Regions from separate parts of the Paenibacillus sp. FSL L8-0663 genome, predicted to be linked through region 2. Evidence: predicted binding sites of a transcription regulator. Region 2 holds the regulator's gene; the other holds the start of a gene.
What was found. The regulator CtsR, encoded in region 2, represses protease genes until heat stress. The targets are predictions, from matches to a motif close to ATGGTCAATAAAGGTCAAACA.
Positions count from the first base shown of each region.

Region 1: clpP (ATP-dependent Clp endopeptidase proteolytic subunit ClpP) is a predicted target of CtsR. The motif match lies at 5,479-5,499, and genes of this name have one in related genera.

Region 1 is NZ_JBBOYM010000001.1:208,038-217,823, forward strand. Features, by position in the region: gene MKY75_RS00920 (gluconeogenesis factor YvcK family protein) at 1-904, shown strand, start outside; gene whiA (DNA-binding protein WhiA) at 910-1,854, shown strand; gene MKY75_RS00930 (HPr family phosphocarrier protein) at 1,991-2,260, shown strand; gene MKY75_RS00935 (SIMPL domain-containing protein) at 2,532-3,293, shown strand; gene MKY75_RS00940 (PdaC/SigV domain-containing protein) at 3,536-4,642, shown strand; gene clpP (ATP-dependent Clp endopeptidase proteolytic subunit ClpP) at 4,770-5,366, opposite strand; tRNA gene MKY75_RS00950 (tRNA-Arg) at 5,577-5,651, opposite strand; gene MKY75_RS00955 (sugar-binding transcriptional regulator) at 5,921-6,958, shown strand; gene gap (type I glyceraldehyde-3-phosphate dehydrogenase) at 7,052-8,062, shown strand; gene MKY75_RS00965 (phosphoglycerate kinase) at 8,186-9,367, shown strand; gene tpiA (triose-phosphate isomerase) at 9,427-9,786, shown strand, end outside.
Region 2 is NZ_JBBOYM010000001.1:4,975,178-4,984,963, reverse strand. Features, by position in the region: gene ligA (NAD-dependent DNA ligase LigA) at 1-5, shown strand, start outside; rRNA gene MKY75_RS22130 (16S ribosomal RNA) at 385-1,940, shown strand; tRNA gene MKY75_RS22125 (tRNA-Ala) at 2,038-2,113, shown strand; rRNA gene MKY75_RS22120 (23S ribosomal RNA) at 2,347-5,272, shown strand; rRNA gene rrf (5S ribosomal RNA) at 5,424-5,540, shown strand; gene MKY75_RS22110 (GNAT family N-acetyltransferase) at 5,705-6,892, shown strand; gene MKY75_RS22105 (CtsR family transcriptional regulator) at 7,430-7,894, shown strand; gene MKY75_RS22100 (UvrB/UvrC motif-containing protein) at 7,964-8,488, shown strand; gene MKY75_RS22095 (protein arginine kinase) at 8,517-9,581, shown strand; gene clpC (ATP-dependent protease ATP-binding subunit ClpC) at 9,626-9,786, shown strand, end outside.

The DNA of each region.
Region 1 (9,786 bases), 4.8 Mb from region 2:
CTTAAAGCAAAAGCCGCTAGATATTACGGCTATTGTTACAGTCGCTGACGATGGCGGAAGTTCCGGGATTTTGCGCAGTGAGCTGCAGATGCCCCCCCCAGGGGATATTCGCAATGTGCTGACTGCCTTGGCTGACGTGGAACCAGTGATGTCAGATATGCTGAAATACCGTTTCGGTGCGGGATCAGGATTGTCAGGCCATAGTCTGGGCAATCTGATTTTAGCAGCGATGACCGATATATCGGGAGATTTTGTAACGGCGGTGCGTGAGCTTAGCCGTGTATTTGCTGTCCGGGGACGTGTGCTGCCAGCAGCCGAGGAAGGCGTTGTGCTAAGCGCCGAAATGGAGGATGGCACGGTGATTACCGGAGAGTCCAAGATCCCAGAAGCGGGCGGACGAATCAAACGCGTCTTTCTTGAACCGACTCACGTGGAGCCGTTGCCTGAGGCTGTAGAGGCCATTAATGAAGCTGATGCGATTTTGATTGGCCCCGGCAGTCTATATACCAGCATATTACCGAATTTGCTTGTACCTAAACTCGCTGAAGCTGTAGTGAAATCAGACGCTATCAAAATATTTGTCTGTAACGTTATGACCCAGCCTGGTGAAACCGATGGCTATACAGTAGGAGACCATCTGCAAGCTATTTTTGAGCATGTAGGGCATCATCTCTTCGACTATGTCATTGTAAATAACGGAGAAATTCCACCCCAAGTACAGGAAATGTATGCCGAGCAGGGAGCCAAGCCAGTTCAAGTAGACATGGGCGAGCTGACCGACCGGGGATATAAAGTGGTGGCAGATACATTAGTTCTGTTCCGCACGTATTTACGGCATGATGCAGACAAATTGAGCCAGCATATTTACCAATTGGTACAAAACTGGATATTAAGAAGGAGGTGAGTCCCTTGTCCTTTGCGGCACAAACGAAAAAAGAGCTTACGATGATTGAAAGCCAGTCCTGCTGTGAGAAAGCGGAACTATCTGCGCTCATACGTATGCTCGGATCCGTACAACTGTCGAATAAAAGGGTGATATTGGACGTGTCCACAGAAAATGCCGCGATTGCAAGGCGGATTTACTCCTTGATCAAGAAGCATTTTCAACTTCATATCGAACTGCTTGTACGGAAAAAAATGCGCTTGAAAAAAAATAATGTGTACATTGTCCGTATTCCTAATGATGTGCAACAACTGCTAAAGGATCTTTATATCGTCTCAGAAGGTTTCTTGTTCACTGACGGGATTAATCGGGATATTGTTCGGAAAAACTGTTGTAAGAGAGCTTATTTACGGGGCGCCTTTATGGCAGGTGGCTCTGTCAACAATCCTGAAGGATCATCTTACCACCTTGAAATTTCCTCGATGTATGAGGAGCATTGTCAGGCACTCGTTGATCTTGCGAATGAGTTTCATCTAAATGCTCGCTGTATTGAGCGAAAAAAAGGTTTTATTCTCTACATCAAGGAAGGCGAGAAGATCATTGAGCTGCTTAGCATCATTGGGGCGCATCAAGCCTTGTTCAAATTTGAAGATGTACGCATTATGCGCGATATGCGCAATTCCGTGAATCGTATTGTCAATTGTGAAACGGCTAATTTGAACAAGACAATTGGAGCTGCTGTCCGGCAAATTGAGAATATTAAGTTGCTGGAGAGAGAAGTTGGCTTGGAGACCTTGCCGGATAAACTGCGTGAAGTGGCAGAAGTTCGGCTCGCTCATCCCGATTTGAATTTGAAAGAAGTCGGGGAAATGCTCAAAGGGGTCGTGAGTAAATCGGGTGTAAATCATCGGCTTCGCAAAATTGATGAGATGGCTGACAAAATCAGGGGCGAAAATGGCCTGATTCCGTAAAAAGAATGTTGGTGGGGCTTTTAGCCCCAGTTTTTTTAGTTTTTTTTCTAGTGTCTGTCCCGGGTTAATGTTATAATGTGATAAATAAAATGGAGTAAGTAGTGTCCAGATTTATTTGATGAGGGGGTAAGCTGACATGTCAAAACATCCGGTAGTCGTACGTTTGAAAACAGGACTGCACGCCAGACCTGCTGCGTTGTTCGTACAGGAAGCGAATAAATATTCATCTGAGATTTTTGTGGAAAAAGATGACAAAAAGGTTAATGCCAAGAGCATCATGGGTATTATGAGTCTTGCCATCAGCACAGGTACTGAAATCAATATTAGTGCTGAAGGTGCGGATGCCGAACAGGCTGTAAACGCTTTAGTAAGTCTGGTTAGTAAGGTAGAGCTGGAAAATCAATAAACAAAGAATTGCTTGTAATATAGTGTATGATCTTAGTGAAAAGCCCCTTTGGGGCTTTTTTTATATCCAGAAAAAAATCCTTCGAACACTCCTCAGCTAACTGTTTTATTGTGGATTTATTGGATATAGAGGCCGTATTAAGTTCAAACTATAAATAATGAAAATCCTCGTGGTCATGCTCTGTTTCGGAAATTTGTACGCTTGGCTGCAACCTTTTTCCGTCTTTTCCGTCTGGAAGGTACAAACATTTACTAGAAAGAGGTTGAATTCAATGAGACTTTGGACAAAAACAGTAGCCACAGCAGTTCTCACAGGTGCATTAATAGCAGGGGGAGTAGCAGGAGGATTATGGACAGGGGCAGAGCGTGCTTATGCTGCGTCAACAGCTTCGACGGTAAACGGTGTAATTAATGTGATTGGAAGCGGGGAAGTATTGGCAAAGCCCAATATTGCTTATCTCTCTATCGGTGTACAATCGGAAGGGAATACGGCAGCCGCTGCTCAAAAAGCTAATGCTACAAAATTGAACAAGGTTACACAACTGCTGAAAGAAAAGTGGAGCATCAGCGGAGATGACATTCAGACCAGCCAGTTTTATGTACAGCCTAACTACACCTATAACGAAAAAGAAGGGCAGAAGCTCAAAGGCTACACTGCCAACCATACACTTTCCGTTAAATACCGCGATTTGGATAAAATAGGTCAGTTGTTGGATGAGGCGACCAAGTCCGGAGCCAATAACGTAGATAATGTTCGTTTTTCGGTGGAAGATCCTTCGACTTATGAGGAAGAAGCCATTACTAAAGCATTGGGAAGCGCACAATCTAAAGCCAGTGCTGTAGCTAAAGCGGCCAAACGCGGATTAGGTGCTCTTGTGAATGTGACGGTAGATGGCGGAGAAGCACAAGTCTTTACACAACGTGAAAATGCCATGTCAAAATCGCTCATGGATTTAGCAGGTAGCGGGACAGACATACAATCGGGGCAAGTAACAGTGAAAGTTCAGGTGTCGGCTCAATACGAAATGAACTAATATTAGATCATCAAACGAAGCCACAAGCGGCCTGCATCATGCGCAGGCTGGCTTGCTGGCTTTTTTTGTATACCGAAACCTTTTTGTAATGAGTCTGTCATAGCTAAGGGTTATTAGGTGTACAGATTGAAATCGGGGAGTGTACAGATTGTAAACTACATACAATGGGGTATAGATATAATAAGTAAAGTGATTATTTACACATAGACAATACAGAAATAATAACAGGAGGAATACTTAATATGAATAAGCATACGAAAAAATGGGGTTCAGCACTGCTGGCAGCAGGGATTTTAGCAGGAGTTGCAGCTGTTCCCGTTTCATATATCCAGGCAGCATCGATTAAACAGCAGCAAGCGGCAACACAGCAACCAGGAATCACTATCCAATGGAATGGTAAAACGTTGCCCGCTAAAGGTGTTCAAGTGAACGGGAGTACAATGATTCCGGTGGCCGCACTGCGTGACAGCTTGGGGATTCCAGTAAGCTATGATGCGAAAGCAACGACCTATACCGTAGGTAGCGGGTACAATAAACTTTACATTATGGCTTCTTCCTCGGATGCCTACGTCAACGTCAATGGAATCAATACACGTAGTATGGATGCCAAACAGATCGCTGGGAAGCTATACATTCCTATGAGTCTGTTGAAAGACTATCTAGGCATAGATGCTCAATGGAACGCAGCTCAGAAGACAGTAACGCTAAGTAAAAGTCAGCTAAACCCGATCACAATTGCGTCTCAAACACTTCCAGCTTCGAGTAATGCGAAGGTATCTTACAAAGTTAAGTATCCGCAAATCAGCGGCAGCCAGCTGAATCCTGAGGCAGAGCAAGCCATTAACCATGTGCTTAAAAAGCATGCAGAGGGTATATTGGCAGCAGGCAAAAAGATAATGGCTGAGGGAGAGGCTACAACAGAAAGACCGTATGATTTCGAAAATGATTTTGCAATTGCCTATAACAAGGACGGTATTCTAAGTGTGATTATGCAGGATTACTCGTATATGGGTGGCGCACATGGAATGACGGTACGTAAAGGATATACGTTCTCGCTCGCTGATGGTAAACTGCTGCAGTTGTCTGACGTATTGAAGGCGAATCCAAATTACAAAAAGTTCCTCAATGCTGATTTGAAGAAAAAAATCGATGCGCTTCAGGCTGGTGAAGGATTCGGTAAATTTAAAGAGCTGGCGGCAGATCAGAATTTTTATGTGACGAACAGTGGAGTAACAATCGTGTTTGATTTGTATGATTATGCGCCATACGCGTATGGAATTCCGGAGTTTACCTACTCGTTCGGTCAACTGCTGCCTCAAGGCGGAAAGCCTTTTGCGGGACAGATTTAATAGTAGAAATGAGTAAGTTGGACTGTCTATACTCTAAAAAACAATAAAGCAAAAAAGCTGCCTACCGGATAATAACATCCGGAGCAGCTTTTTCATTTACCAGCTATCGAGAGGCGAATTTCTTCTCTTATACACCTTCTGGAGAGGAGCTAGTTAGCACTTTATCAATAATACCGTATTCCTTGGCATCATCAGCAGACATGAAGTAGTCACGGTCTGTATCTTTTTCAATGCGTTCCAGTGGTTGGCCTGTGCGATCTGCGAGAATGCGGTTCAGTTTATCACGCATTTTCAGAATGCGGCGTGCGCGGATTTCGATATCCGTTGCCTGGCCTTGTGCACCACCCAGAGGTTGGTGAATCATAATTTCACTGTTTGGCAAAGCGAAACGTTTACCTTTGGCGCCTGCATTCAGCAAGAACGCGCCCATGGAAGCCGCCATACCTACACAAATCGTAGATACATCAGGTTTAATGTATTGCATCGTATCGAAAATGGCCATACCAGCTGTAATGGAACCGCCAGGACTGTTAATATACAAGTGAATATCTTTTTCAGGATCTTCGGCAGCCAAAAACAGCATTTGCGCAATTATAGAGTTGGCTACAACGTCATTGACGTCCGAGCCTAACAAAATAATGCGATCCTTTAACAGTCTGGAATAAATGTCATAGGCGCGTTCGCCGCGGTTACTTTGTTCTACTACCATAGGAACATAGCTCACGTCAAAAAACCTCCCTTAAATATCGTTAGTGGATTTGGTGGACATGCCGAGTACACGTCCCTTATTTATAAACTGTTACCGTATTAACCACATGATAAACAATTTCAAACAAAAAGTCAAAGAAAGTCAAACTAATGATTAAAAAAAAGAGCCCTCAGCGCTCTTATTGGTTAAAACATTATATAGAAGCATTTAAGCGTTCATTTAAAATGGCGCGCCCGCGAGGAATCGAACCTCGATCTCAGGCTCCGGAGGCCTACGTCATATCCGTTGGACCACGGGCGCATAGTTGATTCAATGCAAACAACTAACTAATTAAACAGCTAATTGGAAACAAAGATGATTATATGATATACAGCAGTGAATTGCAAGCTTTTATTAAATGCGCATATTCAGACAAATGGTTGAGAAATATAGGTTCAGATAGACTTGCATATGGAGCAAATATTGGTTAAGATATACGTGGGACTTAAAAAGTTATCCCGGGACGTTTTAAGACCAGTTAGAGATAGAGCATTAGAGACAGAACTTAGAAGTGTGCGGGAGTGGAAAGCATGCGAAAGATATTAGAAATACAGAAGCAGCTTCTGCCCGACCTCATGGATGTTTTGAAAAAAAGGTACACGATCCTGCATCAGATTATGCTGTCCGATGTTGTTGGACGCAGAACACTGGCAGCTTCACTGAACATGACCGAGCGCGTGTTGCGCGCCGAAACCGATCTTCTTAAAGCTCAGGGGCTAATTGAGATTGAGAGTGTAGGCATGAAGGTGAGCAAAGCAGGACTGGATCTGCTGGAACAGCTGGAGCCGATTGCGAACAACTTGTTCGGCCTGTCCCAATTGGAGGACCAGATTCGTCAAGCCTATGGTTTGAGGAAGGTGGTTGTCGTTCCAGGGGATTCGGATGTTTCTCCGTTAACAAAGCAGGAGCTGGGGCGCGCTGGAGCAAAAGCGTTGCTAAGTGTTATGGACGACGAGGATGTGGTCGCTGTAACAGGTGGCACGACGATTGCAGACGTGGCGGAACAACTGGCATTGCCTTCTAATGGCCCCCTTAAGGGTGGGTGGTTTGTACCGGCACGCGGGGGTTTGGGAGAAAGCATGGAAATGCAGGCCAACACAATTGCTTCCACAATGGCTCGCAAGGTCGGCGCTCAATACCGTCTGCTCCATGTACCGGATTTGCTCAGCAATCATGCTTACAACTCCTTGCTTGAAGATGCGAACATTCAGGATATATTGAGCCTGATTCGCGAGAGTCGTATCATCATTCACGGGATAGGCAACGCCATAGCGATGGCACATAGACGTAAACTTGATCCCGAAACCTTTGCCCAGATCAGCAGTGAAGGGGCGGTAGCCGAATCGTTTGGTTATTATTTTAACGAAGATGGCGTCGTTGTTCACAGAATGCTGACGCTTGGACTCCGATTGGAGGACATTAGGCGTACCGATACGGTTCTAGGTGTAGCTGGAGGCAAGAACAAGGCGGCCGCTATTCATGCGGTACTGCGTTTCGGGCAAGAAGACATTTTGGTCACCGACGAAGGCGCTGCTGTTGAGATTGTAAGTCGTTATTTAAATGATTAATATAGGATTTATGAATCTGTTGTCTTGACAGGCTTTCGGGTCTGTCTTGAATATATAAAACTAAACTAAACGAACTTTGGGAGGAACTCACTCATGACAGTTAAAGTTGGTATTAATGGTTTCGGACGTATTGGACGCCTTGCTTTCCGTCGGATTCAAAACGTGGAAGGTATTGAAGTAGTAGCAATCAATGACTTGACAGATTCCAAAATGTTGGCACATTTGTTGAAATATGATACAACACAAGGCAATTTCCAAGGACAAGTAGAAGTACATGATGGCTTCTTCAAAGTAAACGGTAAAGAAGTTAAAGTTTTGGCTAACCGCAACCCTGAAGAACTGCCTTGGGGAGACCTGGGTGTAGACATCGTTCTGGAATGCACAGGTTTCTTCACAACTAAAGAAGCTGCTGAGAAACATTTGAAAGGCGGCGCTAAAAAAGTTGTTATCTCCGCTCCAGCTACTGGCGACATGAAAACTGTCGTTTACAACGTAAACCATGAAATTCTGGATGGAACTGAAACTGTAATCTCTGGTGCTTCTTGCACAACGAACTGCCTGGCTCCTATGGCTAAAACACTGCAAGATAAATTTGGTATCGTTGAAGGTTTGATGACTACAATTCATGCTTACACTGGCGACCAAAACACTTTGGATGCTCCACATGCTAAAGGTGACTTCCGTCGTGCTCGTGCAGCAGCTGAAAACATCATTCCTAACACAACTGGTGCTGCTAAAGCAATCGGTTTGGTTATCCCTGAGTTGAAAGGTAAATTGGATGGCGCAGCTCAACGTGTTCCAGTACCTACAGGTTCCCTGACTGAGTTGGTAACAGTTCTGGAGAAAAACGTAACTGCTGAAGAAATCAACGCAGCGATGAAAGAAGCTTCCGATCCTGAAACTTATGGATACACTGAAGATCAAATCGTTTCTTCCGACATCAAAGGCCTCACTTTCGGTTCTTTGTTTGATGCAACTCAAACTAAAGTTCTGACTGTCGGCGACAAACAACTGGTGAAAACTGTAGCTTGGTATGACAACGAAATGTCCTACACTGCACAATTGATCCGCACGTTGGAATACTTCGCTAAACTGGCTAAATAATAAGAACTTTCTTATTAGTAACATCATAGAGCGGAAACAGGTTATTGTTTCCGCTCTTTATATATCAAAATGTGCCTTAAATTCCTGTTTCGTAAAATTATAAGGGTGCGGAGGAATATGGAGATGAACAAAAAGAGCGTACGTGATATAGAACTGAATGGAAAACGGGTGTTTGTTCGTGTAGATTTTAACGTTCCGGTTGAAGACGGTAAAATTACAGATGACAAGCGTATTCGTGAAACCTTGCCAACCATTAACTACCTGATTGAAAAAGGTGCAAAAGTTATTTTGGCGAGTCACTTTGGACGTCCAAAAGGTCAGGTTGTTGAATCCATGCGTCTGACTCCTGTTGGCGTACGTTTGTCTGAACTGCTGAAAAAGCCAGTAGTTAAAGTGGACGAAGCAGTAGGCGAAGCTGTTAAAGCGAAAGTGGCTGAACTGCAAAACGGCGACGTGCTGTTGCTTGAAAATGTACGTTTCTATGCAGGAGAAGAAAAGAATGATCCTGAGTTGGCGAAGCAATTTGCTGAATTGGCTGACGTTTTCGTGAATGACGCATTCGGCGCAGCACACCGTGCTCATGCTTCCACTGAAGGTATCGCTCATATTCTTCCGGCTGTTTCCGGCCTGCTGATGGAAAAAGAATTGTCTGTTATTGGTAAAGCTCTGTCGAATCCAGATCGTCCTTTTACAGCCATTATCGGCGGTTCCAAAGTAAAAGACAAAATCGACGTGATCGACAACCTGCTGAACATTGCAGATAACGTAATCATTGGTGGCGGTTTGACTTATACATTCTTCAAAGCTCAAGGTTATGAAGTGGGTCAATCTTTGCTGGATGAATCCAAACTGGACGTAGCTCTTGGATTTATCGAAAAAGCGAAGAAACTCGGCAAAAACTTCTATCTTCCGGTGGATATTGTTGTGTCTGACGATTTCAGCGCTACGGCGAACACAGATATTGTGGATATCGACGGCATTCCTGCAGCTTGGGAAGGCGTGGACATCGGACCAAAAACACGTAAAATCTATGCAGATGTGATCAAAAACTCCAAACTGGTTGTATGGAACGGACCAATGGGCGTATTTGAAATCGAACCTTTCGCTGGTGGTACTCGTGAAGTAGCGGAAGCTTGCGCAACAACAGAAGCATACACCATCATTGGTGGCGGTGATTCTGCGGCTGCGGCTGAAAAATTCCACTTGGCTGACAAGATGGACCATATTTCCACTGGCGGCGGCGCATCTCTGGAATTTATGGAAGGCAAAGCACTTCCGGGTGTTGTTGCACTGAACGATAAATAATCAAACGCACTATGCGTGAATAAAGCTTTAGGGCACCTAATAGTTAGGAGTTGAAACCATTGAGAACACCGATTATCGCGGGTAACTGGAAGATGTTTAAAACCGTACCAGAAGCTAAAACTTTCATCGAAGAGATCAAAGGCAAAGCAGAGGTTGCAGGAGTGGAAAGCGTGATTTGCGCACCATTTACGAATCTTCCTGCTCTGGTTGAAGCAGTAAAAGGCACGTCTATTAAAATTGGCGCACAAAACCTGCACTTTGCAGAAGATGGTGCATTTACAGGTGAAATTAGCGGCGGAATGCTGAAAGATCTGGGCGTAGACTACGTTGTGATCGGACACTCCGAACGTCGTGAATATTTTAATGAAACAGACGAAACGGTGAACAAAAAGGTTCATGCGGCATTCCGTCATGACCTG
Region 2 (9,786 bases):
AATAATAGTTTTGCAATGAGTGCAGTCATTCCGCTCTGGGGCGGGGTGGCTGCCTTATTATCTGTTGTATAGTAGGAAATAAAATAGATATAAATAAATGCTTGCTAAATAACTTTAGGCATGATATATTATTAGACGTTGCTTTGAGAGTATCATTTCTTGAAGCGAGGTTGCTGAAAAGATAATCGAAAAAAAAGATTTGACAAGAAAGTAACTAACATGATATGATCTAATTCCTGGCTCGTTGAACGAACGAGAACAGACAAGTTCTTTGAAAACTGAACAAATGGATGATGAAACAAAGATTTCTTCTTTTATAAAGAAGGATCGTTAGCATTAAAAATGAGCTTATCGCTCTTTCTATAAACCAACTTCTGTTGGTCTTTAATGGAGAGTTTGATCCTGGCTCAGGACGAACGCTGGCGGCGTGCCTAATACATGCAAGTCGAGCGGGGTTGTTTAGAAGCTTGCTTCTAAACAACCTAGCGGCGGACGGGTGAGTAACACGTAGGCAACCTGCCCACAAGACAGGGATAACTACCGGAAACGGTAGCTAATACCCGATACATCCTTTTCCTGCATGGGCGAAGGAGGAAAGACGGAGCAATCTGTCACTTGTGGATGGGCCTGCGGCGCATTAGCTAGTTGGTGGGGTAATGGCCTACCAAGGCGACGATGCGTAGCCGACCTGAGAGGGTGATCGGCCACACTGGGACTGAGACACGGCCCAGACTCCTACGGGAGGCAGCAGTAGGGAATCTTCCGCAATGGGCGAAAGCCTGACGGAGCAACGCCGCGTGAGTGATGAAGGTTTTCGGATCGTAAAGCTCTGTTGCCAGGGAAGAACGTCTTGTAGAGTAACTGCTACAAGAGTGACGGTACCTGAGAAGAAAGCCCCGGCTAACTACGTGCCAGCAGCCGCGGTAATACGTAGGGGGCAAGCGTTGTCCGGAATTATTGGGCGTAAAGCGCGCGCAGGCGGCTCTTTAAGTCTGGTGTTTAATCCCGAGGCTCAACTTCGGGTCGCACTGGAAACTGGGGAGCTTGAGTGCAGAAGAGGAGAGTGGAATTCCACGTGTAGCGGTGAAATGCGTAGAGATGTGGAGGAACACCAGTGGCGAAGGCGACTCTCTGGGCTGTAACTGACGCTGAGGCGCGAAAGCGTGGGGAGCAAACAGGATTAGATACCCTGGTAGTCCACGCCGTAAACGATGAATGCTAGGTGTTAGGGGTTTCGATACCCTTGGTGCCGAAGTTAACACATTAAGCATTCCGCCTGGGGAGTACGGTCGCAAGACTGAAACTCAAAGGAATTGACGGGGACCCGCACAAGCAGTGGAGTATGTGGTTTAATTCGAAGCAACGCGAAGAACCTTACCAGGTCTTGACATCCCTCTGACCGCTGTAGAGATATGGCTTTCCTTCGGGACAGAGGAGACAGGTGGTGCATGGTTGTCGTCAGCTCGTGTCGTGAGATGTTGGGTTAAGTCCCGCAACGAGCGCAACCCTTATGCTTAGTTGCCAGCAGGTCAAGCTGGGCACTCTAAGCAGACTGCCGGTGACAAACCGGAGGAAGGTGGGGATGACGTCAAATCATCATGCCCCTTATGACCTGGGCTACACACGTACTACAATGGCCGGTACAACGGGAAGCGAAGCCGCGAGGTGGAGCCAATCCTAGAAAAGCCGGTCTCAGTTCGGATTGTAGGCTGCAACTCGCCTACATGAAGTCGGAATTGCTAGTAATCGCGGATCAGCATGCCGCGGTGAATACGTTCCCGGGTCTTGTACACACCGCCCGTCACACCACGAGAGTTTACAACACCCGAAGTCGGTGGGGTAACCCGCAAGGGAGCCAGCCGCCGAAGGTGGGGTAGATGATTGGGGTGAAGTCGTAACAAGGTAGCCGTATCGGAAGGTGCGGCTGGATCACCTCCTTTCTATGGAGAATCGTTTCCTGCGATGGAAACATTCAAATATGAAGTGTAAGCTTCAAAATTCATCATTCCATTTGTTCAGTTTTGATGGAACTTGTGAGGGGCCATAGCTCAGCTGGGAGAGCGCCTGCCTTGCACGCAGGAGGTCAGCGGTTCGATCCCGCTTGGCTCCACCAATTACAATTTCATCATAAACTGTATGAGAATCGTTAACTCCTTGGAGATTGATTGATAATCAAACAGCCTTGCACCTTGAAAACTGGATACCGAAACGAAATTGCGTTTTAGAATATTCCTTTAAGCTGATCTTGTGTAAACAAGTGAAATAAAGGTAGTTGCCTTGAATTTCATTCACACGTAAGTGTTGAACCGAAATTCAAAGCAAATCGTATTTACGATGTAAATACTAGGTTAAGCTACAAAGAGCACACGGAGGATGCCTAGGCGCCAGGAGCCGACGAAGGACGTGGCGAACAACGATAAAGCCTCGGGGAGCTGTAAGCAAGCTTTGATCCGGGGATGTCCGAATGGGGAAACCCGGCTGTCTTCATCGACAGTCACTACTCACTGAATTCATAGGTGAGTGAGAGGCAGACCAGGGGAACTGAAACATCTAAGTACCCTGAGGAAGAGAAAACAATAGTGATTCCGTCAGTAGCGGCGAGCGAACGCGGATTAGCCCAAACCAAGGAGCTTGCTCCTTGGGGTTGTGGGACGTCTCATATGGAGTTACAAAGGAACCGGTTAGATGAAGAGGTCTGGAAAGGCCCGCCAGAGAAGGTAAAAGCCCTGTAGTTCAAAACTTGTTCCCTCCGAGACGGATCCCGAGTAGTGCGGGGCACGTGAAACCCCGTATGAATCCGGCAGGACCATCTGCCAAGGCTAAATACTCCCTGGCGACCGATAGTGAAGCAGTACCGTGAGGGAAAGGTGAAAAGCACCCCGGAAGGGGAGTGAAATAGATCCTGAAACCGTGTGCTTACAAGAAGTCAGAGCCCGATCTAGGGGTGATGGCGTGCCTTTTGTAGAATGAACCGGCGAGTTACGTTCCCGTGCAAGGTTAAGGTGAAGAGCTGAAGCCGCAGCGAAAGCGAGTCTGAATAGGGCGAATGAGTACGTGGACGTAGACCCGAAACCGGGTGATCTACCCCTGTCCAGGGTGAAGGTGCGGTAACACGCACTGGAGGCCCGAACCCACGCATGTTGAAAAATGCGGGGATGAGGTGGGGGTAGCGGAGAAATTCCAATCGAACCCGGAGATAGCTGGTTCTCCCCGAAATAGCTTTAGGGCTAGCCTCGGAAAGAAGAATCGTGGAGGTAGAGCACTGATTGGGTGCGGGGCCCGCAAGGGTTACCAAGCTCAGTCAAACTCCGAATGCCATAGATTTAGTTCCGGGAGTCAGACAGTGAGTGCTAAGATCCATTGTCGAAAGGGAAACAGCCCAGACCATCAGCTAAGGTCCCCAAGTGTGTGTTAAGTGGGAAAGGATGTGGAGTTGCACAGACAACCAGGATGTTGGCTTAGAAGCAGCCACCATTGAAAGAGTGCGTAATAGCTCACTGGTCGAGTGACTCTGCGCCGAAAATGTAACGGGGCTAAACACACCACCGAAGCTATGGCTTGATGCTTGCATCAGGGGTAGGGGAGCGTTGAATGCGGGTTGAAGGTGTACCGTAAGGAGCGCTGGACTGCATTCAAGTGAGAATGCCGGTATGAGTAACGAAAAGATCTGTGAGAATCAGATCCGCCGAAAGCCTAAGGGTTCCTGAGGAAGGTTCGTCCGCTCAGGGTAAGTCGGGACCTAAGGCGAGGCCGATAGGCGTAGTCGAAGGACAACAGGTCGAAATTCCTGTACCACCGTAATCCGTTATGAGCAATGGGGTGACGCAGTAGGGTAGTGACGCGGACTGATGGATGTCCGTCTAAGCAGTGAGGCTGGTGTGTAGGCAAATCCGCACATCGTTAAGGCTGGGCTGTGATGGGGAGCGAAAATTATAGTAGCGAAGGTCATGATCTCAGACTGCCAAGAAAAGCCTCTAGCCAGGAGAAGGTGCCCGTACCGCAAACCGACACAGGTAGGCGAGAAGAGAATTCTAAGGCGCGCGGAAGAACTCTCGTTAAGGAACTCGGCAAAATGACCCCGTAACTTCGGGAGAAGGGGTGCCTCGGTAGGGTGAATAGCCCGAGGGGGCCGCAGTGAAAAGGCCCAAGCGACTGTTTAGCAAAAACACAGGTCTGTGCGAAGCCGCAAGGCGAAGTATACGGGCTGACGCCTGCCCGGTGCTGGAAGGTTAAGGGGAGTGGTAAGCCTTCGGGCGAAGCTATGAACCGAAGCCCCAGTAAACGGCGGCCGTAACTATAACGGTCCTAAGGTAGCGAAATTCCTTGTCAGGTAAATTCTGACCCGCACGAATGGCGTAACGACTTGGGCGCTGTCTCAACGAGAGATCCGGTGAAATTTTAATACCTGTGAAGATGCAGGTTACCCGCGACAAGACGGAAAGACCCCATGGAGCTTTACTGCAGCTTGATATTGAATTTGGGTACGATCTGTACAGGATAGGTGGGAGCCGTAGAACTTTGAGCGCCAGCTTGAAGGGAGGCATCCTTGGGATACCACCCTGATCGTATCTAGGTTCTAACTTGGTACCGTGAACCGGTGCGAGGACAGTGTCAGGTGGGCAGTTTGACTGGGGCGGTCGCCTCCTAAAGAGTAACGGAGGCGCCCCAAGGTTCCCTCAGAATGGTTGGAAATCATTCGAAGAGTGCAAAGGCAGAAGGGAGCTTGACTGCGAGACCTACAAGTCGAGCAGGGACGAAAGTCGGGCTTAGTGATCCGGTGGTACCGCATGGAAGGGCCATCGCTCAACGGATAAAAGCTACCCTGGGGATAACAGGCTTATCTCCCCCAAGAGTCCACATCGACGGGGAGGTTTGGCACCTCGATGTCGGCTCATCGCATCCTGGGGCTGAAGTAGGTCCCAAGGGTTGGGCTGTTCGCCCATTAAAGCGGTACGCGAGCTGGGTTCAGAACGTCGTGAGACAGTTCGGTCCCTATCTGTCGTGGGCGTAGGAAATTTGAGAGGAGCTGTCCTTAGTACGAGAGGACCGGGATGGACGTACCGCTGGTGTACCAGTTGTTCCGCCAGGAGCACCGCTGGGTAGCTATGTACGGAAGGGATAAGCGCTGAAAGCATCTAAGCGTGAAGCCCCCCTCAAGATGAGATTTCCCAATTAGTAAGACCCCTTGAAGACGACGAGGTAGATAGGTTGGGGGTGGAAGTGCAGTAATGCATGGAGCTGACCAATACTAATCGGTCGAGGGCTTATCCTAAGATAAAACGCAAATAAGTTTCGGATCCAGTTTTCAGGGTGTAACCTTGAACGTATGTACAAGTGACATACAACAAGCGCATGGCTATTTGTTCACACGATATGTGATGAAGCTAATAACCTTACGGAAGAATTTGCATAGCAAATTCATGTTTGGTGGCGATAGCGGAGGGGTTCCACACGTACCCATCCCGAACACGACCGTTAAGCCCTCCAGCGCCGATGGTACTTGGACCGCAGGGTCCTGGGAGAGTAGGACGTCGCCAAGCAAAAGTGAAAAGGATGATAATCTCAATGAGATTATCATCCTTTTTTTATGCATTTTTAGATGGCCACCTGCTTCTAAGGTTGACAGAGAGAATGGGGTTTGCCACACTCTAAGTGTGTAATCTTTTTTATGGATGTCCAAGTATACGAGCGAGGTGATGAAGATATGGAGATCAGACAATTACAGCGTGAGGAATTTGAAGCGGCTATTGAATTATCTCAATATGCTTTTCAGTTTACAATGTCCCTAGAGGATCTGGAAAAGGCCAAGAAGAAATTCAAACCAGAACAAATATGGGGAATATTCGACGGACATGACTTAAATGCTAAACTGACTTTGTTACCGCTTCAGGTATACATAAACGGTCAGGTTTTTGATATGGGGGGCATTGCTGGTGTGGCGACGTGGCCAGAAAAGCGTCGCGGAGGCATGGTATCACGTTTATTGACGCATGCACTTGAAGAGATGAAGTCTGCGGGACAAAGCCTTTCTTTTTTGCATCCATTCTCCTTTGCCTTCTACCGTAAATTTGGATGGGAAACGTATACAGAGTACAAAAAATACGTCATTCCCATTGATAAATTCCCTGCAAAACTTAAAACAGAAGGTACAGTCAAACGCGATATCAAGGATATTTCAGAACTGGACCAAGTGTATCAAGCGTATGCCTCTCGTTATAATGGCACGCTGGTACGAGATAAGGAATGGTGGCAAGAGCGGATTTTAAATGAGAACTATCGAACTGCGGTATATTACTCAGAAACAGGCATTCCGCAAGGATATGCACTATACAAAATTGAAGATAAACAGTTGAATTGTGATGAGTTGGTATATGAAAATGAGACGGTTCGTCGGGCTTTATGGACTTATTTTGCAAATCATGACTCAATGATAGCCAAAGGTAAATTTATTTACGTTCCAGCAGATGACAATTTGCCATTTTTACTCGATGATCCACGGATTCAACAGGAAACTGTGCCTTATTTTATGGGACGTATTGTGGATGCAGCTGCTTTTGTAGAAAGATACCCTTTTGAACAGCTTGAAGAGGAAACAAGTTTAACCTTAAATCTGACAGATCGGTATGCTCCATGGAATGATGGATTATGGAGATTAACGATTACTACGGAGGGGCAAGGACATCTGGAGAGAGTGGATATAAGCAATTCATCTGAAAACGCCATAGTAGCTGACTTGAAACTTGGGATTCAGTCACTGACGACTCTGATGCTTGGCTATCAGCAGGCTGATGATCTGTATAAGTGGGAGCGGATTGAAGGGAGTAGTGAGTCTGTGTCTGCCCTTAAACGCGTAATACCAGTAAATCAAACGTTTTTATTAGATTTTTTCTGATAAAGGCCTATTTAGATCTTTTAAGCTCATCTTTCAGAGAATATAACTTGTGTGGTTATCATTATTTTCAAAACTCTTTCTGTAATGGGAAGAGTTTTTTTATGGTATTGTATAAAACATAATTAGATTGCGAAAAATGGTATTGACCCCTTGGCAAAAATGAATAATGTGCTATAATGTGAATATAGTCAAAGAAAGTCAAAGTCAATCAAACCTAGTGTGATTCTGTAAAAGTATTATGCTGATGGATTGGCCGTATGAAGTAATTTCGATAGTAAAGAAGCAAACGAGGATTGAAATGATTTGCGTATAGTTAGGAGCTGACTCTTATGAACATAAGAGAAGTGTAAGATTAATCGCAAATAAAGGCCACACTAGAGACAAAACGGTACATTTCAATGAATGTAGAACAGGCAATAGCCTCAATACAGCTTAGATTCGTGACTTTACCGTTTGGTTAAGTTCAATATACGGCGGACTCTGTGGAGCGTGAAATGTACTTGAATACTTGCGTTTCCGTTAGTGGAGGATGATGAAATGCGCAATGTTTCCGATATTATTGAACAATATTTGAAGAGTATATTGCTGGAAAGTCCCCAAGGTTTAGTGGAGATTCAGCGTAATGATCTGGCTGACCGCTTTTCCTGCGTGCCGTCGCAAATTAATTATGTAATTAGCACCCGGTTTACGCTGGAAAAAGGCTATGTGGTGGAAAGTAAACGCGGTGGTGGAGGCTACATTCGTATTCAGCGAATTCAGCTACCCGCACAGCATGCCATCCATACACATCTTCATCAGAGCATCGGGGAGGAAATTAGCCAATCAGCAGCAGAAGGACTGATTTATCAGTTAAAGGAAGCCCATTTTTTAAGCAAAAGGGAAGCTAATCTAATGAAGGCTGCTTTATCGAGGGATACATTATTACTGAAGCTTCCCTATCGTGATCAACTGCGAGCAAGATTGCTTAAGGCTATGCTGATCTCATTGCTGGCGACCAAATAATGTGTGAATAGAGACTAATTTTTGGATGTAGGGTGGGTATTAAATCCTGACATTGAAGGAGGTGCTTTTATGCTGTGCCAAGAATGTAATATGCGGCCGGCAACTTTGCATTTCACCAAAATTGTGAATGGCGAAAAGACAGAGTTTCATATTTGTGAGACGTGTGCGAAGGAAAAAGGGGAGATGATCCCTGGAACACCTAACGGCTTTTCAATTCATAGCTTGCTGTCGGGGATGTTGGATTTTGACTCCAGTACAAAGAGCCAGTCACCAGGCCACAGTGGTCCGCAGAACCTGCAATGCAAGGATTGTGGCATGACCTATGCACAGTTTAGTAAGCTGGGACGTTTCGGATGCCCGTCGTGCTATCAATATTTTGATAATCGTCTGGACCCTCTGTTCAAGCGTGTGCATGGCAGTACGAATCATGTTGGTAAAGTTCCGGTTCGCACTGGTGGCCGACTGAAGGTTAAACGGCAAATTGACGATTTGAAAAAAGAGATGCAACAGCATATTGTACAGGAAGAGTTTGAATCAGCTGCTGAGCTTAGGGATCAAATCAGAGAGCTTGAAAAAGAAATGACTGAAGAGTAAAGTTTGTGAAGAGTAGGAGGGATGCGTAATGCCCAATGTTCGGTTTACGGAGAAGCCGCTAAGTGACTGGATGCGTGGTGATGCTGCGGATTCGGAGATTGTCATTAGCAGCCGGGTAAGAATTGCGCGTAACTTGCAGCATCTGCCTTTTCCCATGCTTGCTACCAATCAGCAGTCGGCAGAAGCACTTCAGCGCTTGACGGATATCCTTCAGTATGATGATTTAGGCGGTTTTGGTACTTTTCATACGTTGAAAATATCCGAGTTGGATGAGATCGACAAGAAGGTGCTGGTTGAGAAGCATTTGATTAGTCCTAATTTGGCGAACGAATCTCGTAACGGTGCTGTCTTAATTAGCGATGATGAATCGGTTAGTGTTATGATAAACGAAGAGGATCATCTGCGTATCCAGTGCTTATATCCGGGATGTCAGGTTAGAGAAGCTTGGGAACGCGCTATGGTTATTGATGATGCATTTGAAGCGCATGTTGATTATGCATTTGATGATCGGAGAGGTTTTCTAACCAGTTGTCCAACGAATGTCGGCACAGGTATGAGAGCTTCGGTGATGATGCATTTGCCCGCATTAGTCATGACTCATCAAATCAATCGTATATTGTCTGCTGTTTCACAGGTAGGTCTTACAGTTCGCGGCATTTACGGTGAAGGCAGCGAAGCGGTCGGAAATTTGTTTCAGGTGTCTAATCAGATTACACTGGGACAAACCGAAGCGGAGATTATTGAGAATCTACATGGCGTGGTGCTACAAATTATTGAGCACGAGCGTTCTGCCAGAGAAAGGCTAATGAATGAATCTATGCTGCGAATTACAGATCGGGTGATGCGTTCATTCGGTATTTTGTCGTATGCAGCAGTATTGGATTCCAAGGAGGCTGCACAGCGGCTGTCTGATGTACGTCTTGGCGTAGATTTGGGGATTTTGGAGCGTCCTTCCACCGCAGCGATGAATGAGCTGAATGTGATGACACAACCCGGGTTCCTGCAAAAAAGCTTTGGGGATAAAATGAATACCGAAGAGCGCGATATGTACCGGGCGAAGCTGATCCGGCAAAAATTAGGCACAACCCTTTAATATATAAAATGATCTGAAATACACACTGTGGAGGTGCAGGATATATGATGTTTGGAAGATTTACGGAACGTGCACAGAAAGTGCTTGCTTTGGCTCAGGAAGAAGCAGTTCGATTGGGACACAACAACATTGGTACAGAGCACATTTTGCTAGGCCTCATTCGTGAAGGTGAAGGAATAGCAGCGAAAGCCTTAATCGGTTTGGG